Regions from separate parts of the Ensifer sp. YR511 genome, predicted to be linked through region 1. Evidence: predicted binding sites of a transcription regulator. Region 1 holds the regulator's gene; the other holds the start of a gene.

Region 1 (6,888 bases):
CCGCGATCAGCACCGGTCTCTTCTTCCTGGCATTGCTGCTGTGGACCGTCTTTTCCAACGGCTACACCGCATTCCAGCAGACGACGATTACGCTGCCGATCGAATTCACCGAAAAGGTCATCGACCCCAAAGGCGAACGCGCGACCGACGGCAAGGTGCTGATGACCGCCAACTATCCGCTGTTGGTGCGCGACGCGCTCGTCAAGCAGCTCGGCATCGACGCCACCAAGCGGCCGCAGGTCAAGCAGGCGACCGACATGGTTTCCGCGAGCTCCCGCACGCTATTGCGCGACATGGTCGCCGCCGACCCGTCGATCATCGGCAAGACGGTTCCTGTCACGCTGCTGGCCGAGGCCAACATCGACTCCGCCTTCAAGGGCCAGATCGATCTCTCGGTCGATGAGGGCAAGCGCAAGGTCAAGGACCAGCAGGTGACCTGGATGAACGAGCTGGCGAGCGCCGGCATCCTGAAGAAGAGCTTCAACACCGGCATCTTCACCTTCGGCGCCTCCAGTCGTCCCGAAGCGGCAGGCGTCGGCGTCGCTGCCCTCGGCTCGCTCTACATGATGCTGATCGTGCTGGTGCTGTCGCTTCCGATCGGCGTCGCCGCCTCGATCTACCTCGAGGAGTTTGCGCCGAAGAACCGGCTGACCGACCTGATCGAGGTCAACATCAACAACCTCGCGGCCGTTCCGTCGATCGTCTACGGCCTCCTGGGTCTCGCCGTCTTCATCAACTTCGCCGGCATGCCGCGCTCGGCAGCCGTCGTCGGCGGCTTCGTGCTGACGTTGATGACCCTGCCGACGATCATCATCGCCACCCGTGCGGCGTTGAAGGCGGTCCCGCCGTCGATCCGCTCGGCGGCCCTCGGTCTCGGTGCGTCGAAGATGCAGACCATCTTCCACCACGTGCTGCCGCTGGCGATGCCGGGCATCCTGACCGGCACCATCATCGGTCTTGCCCACGCGCTTGGTGAAACCGCGCCGCTGCTCCTGATCGGCATGGTCGCCTTCGTCGTCGATTTTCCCGGTTCGCCGATGGAACCGTCGACGGCACTGCCGGTGCAGATCTACATGTGGGCCAATGAGGCGGAGCGCGCCTTCGTCGAGCGCACCTCCGGCGCAATCATCATTCTTCTCATCTTCCTGGTCGTCATGAACCTTGGAGCCATTCTGTTGCGACGTCGCTTTGAGCGCCGCTGGTAGTGAGGTAATTACTATGAACATCATGTCAGAAGCAGCAGTCGAGAAGGCTCTGGATCAGAAAATGAACACCGTGCCCTACAAGATGATCGGCAAGGATGTGTCGGTCTATTACGGCGAGAAGCGTGCGCTTTTCGACGTCAACCTCAACATCCGCGAGAACACGGTCACGGCGCTGATCGGTCCTTCGGGTTGCGGCAAGTCGACCTTCCTGCGCACGCTGAACCGCATGAACGACACGATCGAGAACTGCCGCGTCACCGGCAAGATCACGCTCGACGAGGACGACATCTACGACCCGACGATCGACGTCGTCGAACTGCGCGCCCGCGTCGGCATGGTCTTCCAGAAGCCGAACCCGTTCCCGAAGTCGATCTACGACAACGTCGCCTACGGCCCGCGGATTCACGGACTTGCCCGCACCAAGGCCGACTTTGACGAGGTGGTCGAGACCAGCCTGCAGAAGGCCGGTCTGTGGAACGAGGTAAAGGATCGTCTGCAGGAGCCCGGCACCGGCCTTTCCGGTGGTCAGCAGCAGCGTCTCTGCATCGCGCGTGCCGTCGCCGTCAGCCCGGAAGTCATCCTCATGGACGAGCCGTGCTCGGCTCTCGATCCGATCGCGACCGCCAAGGTCGAAGAGCTCATCCACGAGCTGCGCACGAACTTCACGATCGTCATCGTGACCCACTCGATGCAGCAGGCCGCCCGCGTTTCGCAGCGCACCGCCATGTTCCACCTCGGCAATCTCGTCGAGGAGAACGACACCGACAAGATGTTCACCAATCCGGATGACCAGCGCACCCAGGATTACATCATGGGCCGCTTCGGCTGAGGCCGCATAAGGCTGCAACAGTAACTGCAAAGCGCCCGTAAGGATCGACGATCATGTCCATGCATATCATGTCCGCCTATGACGAAGAACTGAAGTACCTGACGCGCCGCATCTCGGAGATGGGCGGCCTCGCCGAACAGATGGTCGCCGAGTCCGTTCGCGCGCTGGTCAACTCCGACCTGGCTCTCGCACAGAAGGTGATCTCGGACGACACCGTCCTCGACGACGCCGAGCGCCAGATCGGTGAGAAGGCGATCGTCACGATCGCCAAGCGTCAGCCGGTCGCCGCCGACCTGCGTGAGATCATGGGGTCGATCCGCATCGCCTCCGATCTGGAACGCGTCGGCGACCTTGGCAAGAACACCGCCAAGCGCGTGATCGCGGTCGCCGGCTCCGGCATTCCGCGCAAGCTCGCCCGTGGCCTCGAGCATCTGGCAGAGCTCGCTCTCGTCCAGCTCAAGGAAGTGCTCGACGTCTACGCCTCGCGCTCGCCGGAAAAGGCCAACAGCATCCGCGAGCGTGACGAGGAGATCGACGCGATCTACACCTCGCTGTTCCGCGAGCTCTTGACCTACATGATGGAAGATCCGCGCAACATCACGCCCTGCACGCATCTTCTGTTCTGCGCCAAGAACATCGAGCGCATCGGCGACCACGCGACCAATATCGCTGAGACGATCTATTACATGGCGACGGGTGCTCAGCCGGAAGGTGAGCGTCCGAAGGATGACACTACGTCGACGCTGGGCTCGGTCAACGACTGAGCGCCAAGCGCGCCGTAAGCATGCATGCCCTTTGAAATCTGATCCGGTCGCGGCTTCGGTCGCGGCCCCGAATTCCTGTATCTGAAGCATGCGGTTTTCGCCCCGCCTTTGAAAACGGCGGATGTGCTCCAGATTTAGAGTGTCTGAGCGCCGGCCGGGCCGATGAGCCCAAAGGCCGCCCGCGGTAAGGAGACGTTACCTGATGTTGCCAAAAATCGCCGTAGTCGAAGACGAAGAGGCGCTGAGCGTTCTGCTGCGTTACAATCTGGAAGCCGAGGGCTTCGACGTCGATACGATCCTGCGGGGCGACGAGGCGGAGATCCGGCTTCAGGAGCGGCTGCCCGACCTGCTTATCCTCGACTGGATGCTGCCCGGTGTTTCCGGCATTGAACTTTGCCGTCGGCTGCGCCAGCGTCCGGAGACCGAACGTCTGCCGATCATCATGCTGACGGCGCGCGGCGAGGAAAGCGAGCGCGTCCGGGGTCTGGCGACGGGTGCCGACGACTACGTGGTCAAGCCCTTCTCGACGCCGGAGCTGATGGCGCGCGTCAAGGCGATGCTGCGCCGGGCAAAGCCCGAGGTGCTGTCGACGCTGCTTCGCTGCGGCGACATCGAACTCGACCGCGAGACCCACCGCGTTCATCGCCGCAGCCGCGAAGTGCGCCTCGGCCCCACCGAGTTCCGTCTTCTGGAGTTCCTCATGTCCTCGCCGGGCCGCGTCTTCTCTCGCTCGCAGCTTCTGGATGGCGTCTGGGGGCATGACATCTATGTCGACGAGCGCACCGTCGACGTGCATGTCGGTCGTCTGCGCAAGGCTCTGAACTTCTCGAACATGCCCGACGTCATCCGCACCGTTCGCGGCGCCGGCTATTCGCTCGAAAGCTGAGCGGTCTGAAAGTCGCCAAGAAAAAAAGGGGCCGATCGGCCCCTTTTTTATTGATGCCGTCCAGCTTCTCAGCGGGCCCTGCGGCGCTCCCCCGACGGCTGGTAGGCCAGCCGCGCATGGAAGGTGCAGTAAGGCGAGGCTTCCGGGGAATCGTTGCCGCAGAAGTGAAACTCTTCCTTCAGCGGGTCGCCGATCGGCCACTTGCAGGTGCGCTCGGTGAGCTGGGTCAGCTCGAGGCGGCGCGACATCGGCACGACAACGTCGGTGCGGGTGCTGAAATCCTGCTCGGCAACGAGATCGACTTCGATTTCTTCCTTGAGAACGACAGCGCCGGCCGCGCGTGCAACCGGGCGGGTCGAAACGCGCGAAGCGTAGTTCGGTGCGCGCGGTGCCGAAGTCGGGCGCTTCGGACGGGCTGCTGTCGTGGTGCTGCCGCCGGCCTTGGCGCGACCTGGCAGGCTCAGGCGGTGAACCTTGCCGATGACAGCGTTACGGCTGACGCCGCCGAGCTGCGCCGCGATCTGGCTTGCGCTCAGGCCCTCGGACCAAAGCTTCTTCAGTTTCTCCACCCGCTCGTCAGTCCAGTTCATTTCTGCACTCTCCGTTCTCAGCGTTGGGGATGGCAGAATCCCTCACCGCACCCCGGCTAAACCCCGGGGTTGCAAACGCGATAACTCTTTTGGTGACTAGGTCCGCCGCATGCGTCTAGTAATTGAATGTTAACGTACTGACCGCTGGACTCTGTGGCAAGAGTCCCGGGAATCAGGCCGAATCGATTTCGTAGTTTTCCCCAACTTGCTCGGCCAGCGTTGCATTTTTGCAAGCCCTCCCGGACGATTTTTCTGCTGCCAGGAATCGACCCTTCATGTTGCGCTGCAAGGCTTGGTTTTGTTGACATTGCAGCGCGAAATGGGAATAGTGCCTGCGCCGCCGAAAGGCGGCATTTTTGATTTTTATCGGCCCGCGTGAGGCGCGGGATCGATGTCGATCTGGAGTGAAGGAGAGCCTCGCATGACTGCAACCACGCCGCTTTACGATACCTACATGCGCGCGCCGTTGCGTTTCGAGCGAGGAGAGGGCGCCTGGCTGATCGCTGAAGACGGCACGCGTTATCTCGATTTCGGTGCCGGCGTTGCCGTGAACTCGCTCGGCCACGCGCACCCGCACCTGGTCGAGGCGCTGAAGGCGCAGGCCGACAAGGTCTGGCACCTGTCCAACCTTTATGAAATTGCGGGCCAGGAAAGCCTCGGCCGCCGGCTGACGGCAGTGACCTTTGCCGACAAGGTCTTCTTCACCAATTCGGGCGCGGAAGCGCTGGAATGCGCCATCAAGACGGCACGGCGTTACCACTTCTCCAAGGGCCACCCGGAGAAGTTCCACGTCATCACCTTCGAAGGCGCCTTCCACGGCCGCACGATCGCGACGATCGCCGCCGGTGGTCAGCAGAAATACATCGAAGGTTTCGGGCCGAAGGCGCCGGGCTTCTACCAGGTTCCGTTCGGCGACATCGCCGCGGTCAAGAATGCGATCACCGAGGAAACCGCAGCGATCCTGATCGAGCCGATCCAGGGCGAGGGCGGCATCCGTCCGGCGACCAAGGAATTCATGCAGGAACTGCGCGCGCTTTGCGACGAGTTCGGCCTGCTCTTGATCCTCGACGAGGTCCAGACCGGCGTCGGCCGTACCGGCAAGCTGTTTGCCCATGAATGGGCGGATATCCGTCCGGATATCATGGCGGTCGCCAAGGGTATCGGCGGTGGCTTCCCGTTCGGCGCCTGCCTCGCGACTGAGGAAGCCGCATCTGGTATGGTGGCGGGCACGCATGGCTCCACATATGGCGGCAACCCGCTGGCCATGGCCGTCGGCAACGCCGTGCTCGACGTCGTTCTGGCCGACGGATTCCTGACGCATGTGCGCGATGTCGCGCTGGTCTTCCGCCAGGGCCTTGCGTCGCTCAAGGACCGTTTCCCTGATGTCATCGAGGACATCCGCGGCGACGGTTTGATGCTGGGCATCAAGGTGAAGGGCCCTTCGGCCGATCTGCTGAAGGAAATCCGCGCCGAAAAGCTCCTGGCCGTGCCGGCGGGCGAAAATGTGCTGCGTCTGCTGCCGCCGCTGACCGTGACGGCGGAAGAGGCGCGCGAGGGGCTCGCACGTATCGAACGCGCCGCCGAGGCGGTTCGCAAGGCAAGCGGCAACGCCGCGGCCTGAAGGTAGCGACCCAGGGACGACTAAGGCGTTAGAATGACCTTCGTGCGGGCACGTGGATAGCGTGCCGCACCAGGGACCGATTTTTCAGACAGGAACCGAGTACGATGGCAGGCACCAGACATTTTCTCGATCTTTCGGCCATGACGGCCGCCGACCTCCGGACGATCATCGACGATGCGCGCGTCCGAAAGGCGGCGACCAAGGCCGGAACTGCCGAGAAGCCGCTCGCCGGCAAGATGCTGGCGATGATCTTCGAAAAGCCCTCCACCCGCACCCGCGTTTCCTTCGATGTCGGCATGCGCCAGCTCGGCGGCGAAACCCTGTTTCTGTCGGGCACCGAAATGCAGCTCGGCCGCGCCGAGACGATCGGCGACACGGCCAAGGTGCTCTCGCGTTACGTCGACGCCATCATGATCCGCACCACCGACCATCGCCGCCTTCTGGAACTGGCCGAGCATGCGACGGTCCCGGTCATCAACGGCCTGACCGACGATACGCACCCCTGCCAGATCATGGCCGATATCCTGACCTTCGAGGAGCATCGCGGTCCGGTAAAGGGCAAGACGATTGCCTGGACCGGCGACGGCAATAACGTGCTGCATTCGCTGATCGAAGGTTCTGCCCGCTTCGGATACCGCATGAACATGGCCGTGCCGCTCGGTTCCGAGCCGCAGGACAAGTTCCTGAACTGGGCGCGCAACAATGGCGGCGAGGTCCTTTTGTGTCATGACGCCGAACAGGCCGTCGCCGACGCCAATTGCGTCGTGACCGACACCTGGATCTCGATGAACCAGGAACATCGCGCCCGCGGGCACAACGTCTTCCAGCCCTACCAGGTCAATGAAGCGCTGATGAAGCGTGCGGCCTCCGATGCGCTGTTCATGCACTGCCTGCCGGCGCACCGCGGCGAAGAGGTCACCGACGAGGTCATCGACGGCCCGCAGTCGGTGGTCTTCGACGAGGCGGAAAACCGGCTGCACGCACAGAAGTCGG
Region 2 (5,007 bases), on a different contig from region 1:
GAGCACTTCCGTGCGGTAGTCCTGGGCGCGGTCCGACCAGCGAAGGCCGCCGCGGGCGACCTTGCCGAAGCGCAGGTGCACGCCTTCGACCTCGGTGCCGTAGACGAAGATTTCGCGGAACGGATGCGGTTCCGGCAGACCGTCGAGCTGCTTCGGGTCCAGCTTGAAGGCGAGTACCGCGCGCGGCTTGCCGTCGGCGTCATGCTGGAAGTAGTTGGTCCGGAGCGTCGCTTCGATCGCGTTGACGTAGCGTCGCAAAATCCGGTCCTCGTCGAGGCTCGGCACGGCCGAGAGCGCGTCCTCGATCGCCGACAGCAGCGCGTTGCACTTCTTGGCGCGCGGCTTTTCCTCGAGTTGCGGATCCATCCGGGTCACGAACAGCTTGAAGATATCGGCGGCAATCGCCGGATACTTGTTCAGCGTGTCGGCGATATAGCCCTGAGAGTAGGTGATGCCGGCCTGTCGCAGATAGCGGGCATAGGCGCGCAGCACCGTCACCTCGCGGGCGTTGAGGCCCGCAAGCAGGATCAGCCGGTTGAAGTTGTCGTCCTCGATCGCGCCGTTCCAGGCGGCCAGGAACGCCTCTTCCAGCGCCGGGCCGGATTTTTCGAGGTTCAGCGCAAGGCCATCACGATGGATCAGCTCCATGTCGTGCAGCACGACCTTGCGCTTCTCTTCGCCGTGGGCATTGACGCCGATGTCGTAGGTCTGTTCGCTGATGACCCGGAAGCCGAGGTTTTCAAGCAAAGGTACGCGGCGCGACAGCGACACGGGTTCGCTGGCGTGGAAGATCTTGAGCTCGGCGGTGTCCGGCCGCGAGACGGCGCGCGGATAGTGGTAGAACTCGATGCGGATCGGATCCGGGCCCTTGCAGGCGGCGATGTCGGCCAGATCGGCATAGGCTTCAGCCGGCGTGAAGAACGACTGGTAGGCATTGTCGACATCGAGCTCGATGCCGTCCTTGCGGGCAAGCAGGTCGAACCGGTCGATCCAGCGGGTGACGATGCCGCGAACGGCTTCTTCGAGCTTGGCCTGCGGAATGCGCGGCGTCTTGCCGGCGGAGCGGCCGATGATGAAGTGGACGCGGGCAAGGCCCCCTTCCGGGAAGGCCGGGTAGTAGGCGGAGACGCGACCGTCATAGACCGTCTTCAAGTAGTCGCCGATCTTTTCGCGCACATCCGAATCGTACTGTTCGCGCGGCACGAAGACGATGACCGAGACGAAGCGGTCGAAATGGTCGATGCGTGGCAGTACTCGGATGCGCGGCCGGTCGCCGAGTTCGTTGATCTGTTCGCAGAAAGCGGCGAGCAGGCCGACATCGATCTGGAAGAGATCGTCGCGCGGATAGGATTCGAGCGTGTTGTCGAGCATCTTCCCGGAATGGCTCTGCGGATCGTAGCCGAAGTGATCGACGATCTTTTCGATCTTGTGGCGCAAAAGCGGGATCTCGGCCGCCTGGCGGGTATAGGCCGAGGAGGTGAAGAGGCCGACGATGCGCAGTTCTCCGGCGACATTGCCGTCGGCGTCGAAGCGCTTGACACCGATATAATCCATATAGGCGCGGCGATGGACGACCGATTTGACGTTGGCCTTGGTGACGATCAGGAAATCCGGGCTTTCGAGGAAGGCGAGAATTTCAGGCGTAGTCAGCACCGCGTCCTTGCCCTGGCGCAGCACGCGCACATCGGGATTGGAGAGCATGCCGAGGCCCCTGCCCTTGCCGCGCTCGACCATCGCCTTTCCGCCCTTACCGGAATAGGTGTATTCGCGCATGCCGAGGAAGGTGAAGTTGTTGTCACGCAACCAGCGGAGGAAGGCAAGCGCCTCGTCGCGGTCGCTCTTCTTGCGCGAGGCGTTATAGGCCTCCAGCTCCTGCATCGCATGATCGAGCAGCGCGGTCATCGCTGGCCAGTCGTGCACAGCCTGGTGCACCTGCTCCAGCACGTCGCGAATGCGGTTGCTGAGCTGTTCGGCCTCGACCGGCGCGAGCTTCGTCAGATGGATCTGGATGTGGCTGACGCGGTGCGACGGATCGCTTTCTTCTTCGGGATCGAAGAGCTTTGCCGGCTTGCCCGGTTCCTTGACCAGGATGGGGTGGATCGCGAGGTGAATGTCACGGTGGGTGCTGGTGATTTCCCCCATGACCGAATCATAGAGGAACGGCATGTTGCGTTCGGTGACCGCGATGATCGACACCTCGGTGCCGCCAGGTGCTACACCGGCGACGGTTTCGACGGAAACCTGCGGCTTGCCGCCATCCCAGCGGGCGAGTTCCTGATAGGCATGGGCGGCCGTCAGCGCCAGCATGTCCGCCGAATAGAGATCGAGGTCATCGTTGCTGGCCCCACCGAAGAGGATCTCCGGCGCCAGCGCCTCGACGCCCAGTTTGATGGCGGCCGCCTTCGCTGCGTCGATGTGTCTGTCCCGCTTCGGATTGTATTTCACGCCCATGAAGTCTCTCCCATTCATGATAGGCCAAACCCTATCAGAACCATGGCTAATGGCGACCGCTTTTTACGCTGATTTCGGCAAAATCGAGCCCAAAATCGGAGAATTTCACGTGAAAACAGCTTAAATCCATTTAAATCGAAGGTAATTTCGCGAAAATTGCTCGAAAATCGAAGAAAAAGCACGAAAACGCCAGAGGCTTCTCCGGAGCCTATCTGACATCGGCTGTTGACAGGGGGGTGACAGTCGGGTGAACAGAGTTTCGAGATCGTAGGATTGGACTGGTCGATGCCCGAAATGCCTTCCCTGCCCGGCGCCGTCATCGTCATCTCGAGCCATGTCGTGCGCGGCAAGGTGGGCAACAGGGCCGTGGTCTTCGCGCTCGAAACTCTGGGGCATCCAGTCTGGGCCCTCCCGACCGTCATCCTCCCCTGGCACCCGGGCCACGGCCGCTCGACGCGGGTCACCATTTCCGATCAGGATTTCGGGTCGGTGATCGATGACCTCATGGCAGCACCCTGGGCCGGAGAGGTGCGCGCCGTGCTTTCGGGCTACCTAGGCTCGGCCGGACAGGCCGAAAGCGTGGCCCGGCTGGTGACGGCGCTGAAGGAGCGCAATCCCAAACTGATCTACGCCTGCGACCCCGTGATCGGCGATGCTGGCGGTCTCTATGTGCCGGAAACCACGGCGGTTGCCATTCGCGACCGGTTGCTGCCGCTTGCAAATCTCGCGACCCCGAACCGTTACGAGCTTGCCTGGCTTGCCGGGGCGACGTTGGAGACGAACACGGCGATCCTTGACGCAGCGCTCGGCCTCGGTCCGGCCCGCGTCTTGGTGACGTCTGCCGTGCCGATGATGAGCGGCGGGACCGGTAATCTCTTTCTCTCGGGCAACCACGCCCTGCTTGCCGAACATCGTTTGGTCGAAAACCCGCCGAATGGTACGGGCGACCTGTTGGCGGCGGTGTTTCTCGCCCGGATCCTTGAAGGACTTTCAGAGGAACGTGCCTTGCAGATGGCGACTGCGAGCGTATTTGAGATCATCGCGCGGAGCGTCAAGCGCGGCGCGGATGAACTGACCATCGAGCAGGACGCGTCGAGCCTATCGACGCCAATGGCGATGGTGCAGATGCGCCGACTGGTTCATCCGAATCAGATGCGGCGCAAGTGAAGAAGCTGTTCACGGACCGCCACCCCTATGGCATCGTGGATTGAATTTTAGATCGCGATCATTTTCATGACGGAGGCGCAGGTGGGCGAAAGCCGGCCATGCCGCCTTGAAGCACGAGCGGAGCAATCGATGGACAAGCAGCAGCAGCGTTTTCCGGACTATCTTCTGAACGGCTACCACAACTTCATGAACGGTCGCTTCAGCGAGCAGCAGAAACGCTACAAGGCGCTGGCGGAAACCGGTCAAAAGCCGAAGACGATGGTGATTGCCTGTTGCGACTCGCGTGCTGCGCCGGAAACGATCTTCGACAGCGGCCCGGGCGAACTCTTCGTCGTGCGCAACGTCGCCAATCTCATGCCGCCCTACGAGCCGGATGGTCACTACCACTCCACTTCGGCGGCCCTCGAGTTCGCCGTGCAGTCGCTGCGCGTCAGCGACATCGTCGTCATGGGCCATGGCCGCTGTGGTGGTATCAAAGCGGCACTCGATCCCGATGCGGAGCCTCTGTCACCGGGCGATTTCATCGGTCGCTGGATGCATCTGCTGAGGCCCGCGGCTGAGCAGATCCAGAGCAACGACGTGATGACGCAGGCGGAGCGCCAGCGTGCGCTCGAGCGAGTTTCGATCCGCAACTCGCTTGCCAATCTGCGCACTTTCCCGTGCGTCCAGATCCTCGAGGCCAAGGGCAAGCTCCACCTGCACGGCGCCTGGTTCGACATCTCGACCGGCGAACTCTGGGTGATGGACCCGGTGACGGGCGATTTTTCCCGCCCGGGAATGTAAGCGGTCAGCAAAAAAAGGCCCGGCTCTTTCGAACCGGGCCTTTTGTCTGGTTGGTTATGCGTTCCGAAGGACGAAAATCCTAGAGACCGTCGATCTCGGCGCCGATGATGGCGATCGCTTGCTGGTAGACGCTTGCGGCGTTCCAGCCCTGGATCGCAGCGAAGTTCGCCTGGCCCTGCTGATAGCCGGCGCCCGGCTGCCAGCCATGGCCGCGCAGGAAATTGGCGGTGGATGCCAGCGCGTCAGCCTTGGAGCGAACCATGTCGACATGGCCGTTGCCATCGCCATCGACGCCGTATTTCAGGACGTTGGCGGGCAGGAACTGGGTCTGGCCGATTTCGCCATGGGCGGCGCCACGCGCATCCGGGCTCAGATCGCCGCGCTGCACGAGCTGCAGGGCCGCATAGAGCTGGTTGGTGAAGTAGTCCGAGCGACGGCAGTCATAGGCCAGCGTCGAAACGGCCGAGAGCGTGTGCTCCTTGCCCATGAAACCGCCGAAGCCGGTTTCCATGCCCCAGATGGCAATCAGCGGGCCAGCCGGCACGCCGTAGCGCCGCTCGATGCTGGTAAAGAGTGCGGCGTTCTGCTGCTTCATCTTCTTGCCGC

Evidence for each region. The regulator PhoB, encoded in region 1, activates phosphate uptake and scavenging genes when phosphate is short. The targets are predictions, from matches to a motif close to TGTCATNNANCTGTCAT.
Region 2: BLU15_RS09930 (NAD-glutamate dehydrogenase) is a predicted target of PhoB. The motif match lies at 2,677-2,693, and genes of this name have one in related genera.

Annotation. Positions count from the first base shown of each region.
Region 1 is NZ_FNGR01000003.1:389,664-396,551, reverse strand. It holds gene pstA (phosphate ABC transporter permease PstA) at 1-1,205, shown strand, start outside; gene pstB (phosphate ABC transporter ATP-binding protein PstB) at 1,219-2,034, shown strand; gene phoU (phosphate signaling complex protein PhoU) at 2,085-2,798, shown strand; gene phoB (phosphate regulon transcriptional regulator PhoB) at 3,001-3,684, shown strand; gene BLU15_RS08995 (GcrA family cell cycle regulator) at 3,753-4,274, opposite strand; gene BLU15_RS08990 (aspartate aminotransferase family protein) at 4,696-5,895, shown strand; gene argF (ornithine carbamoyltransferase) at 6,000-6,888, shown strand, end outside.
Region 2 is NZ_FNGR01000004.1:84,353-89,359, forward strand. It holds gene BLU15_RS09930 (NAD-glutamate dehydrogenase) at 1-2,451, opposite strand, end outside; gene pdxY (pyridoxal kinase PdxY) at 2,737-3,618, shown strand; gene BLU15_RS09940 (carbonic anhydrase) at 3,748-4,401, shown strand; gene BLU15_RS09945 (lytic murein transglycosylase) at 4,481-5,007, opposite strand, start outside.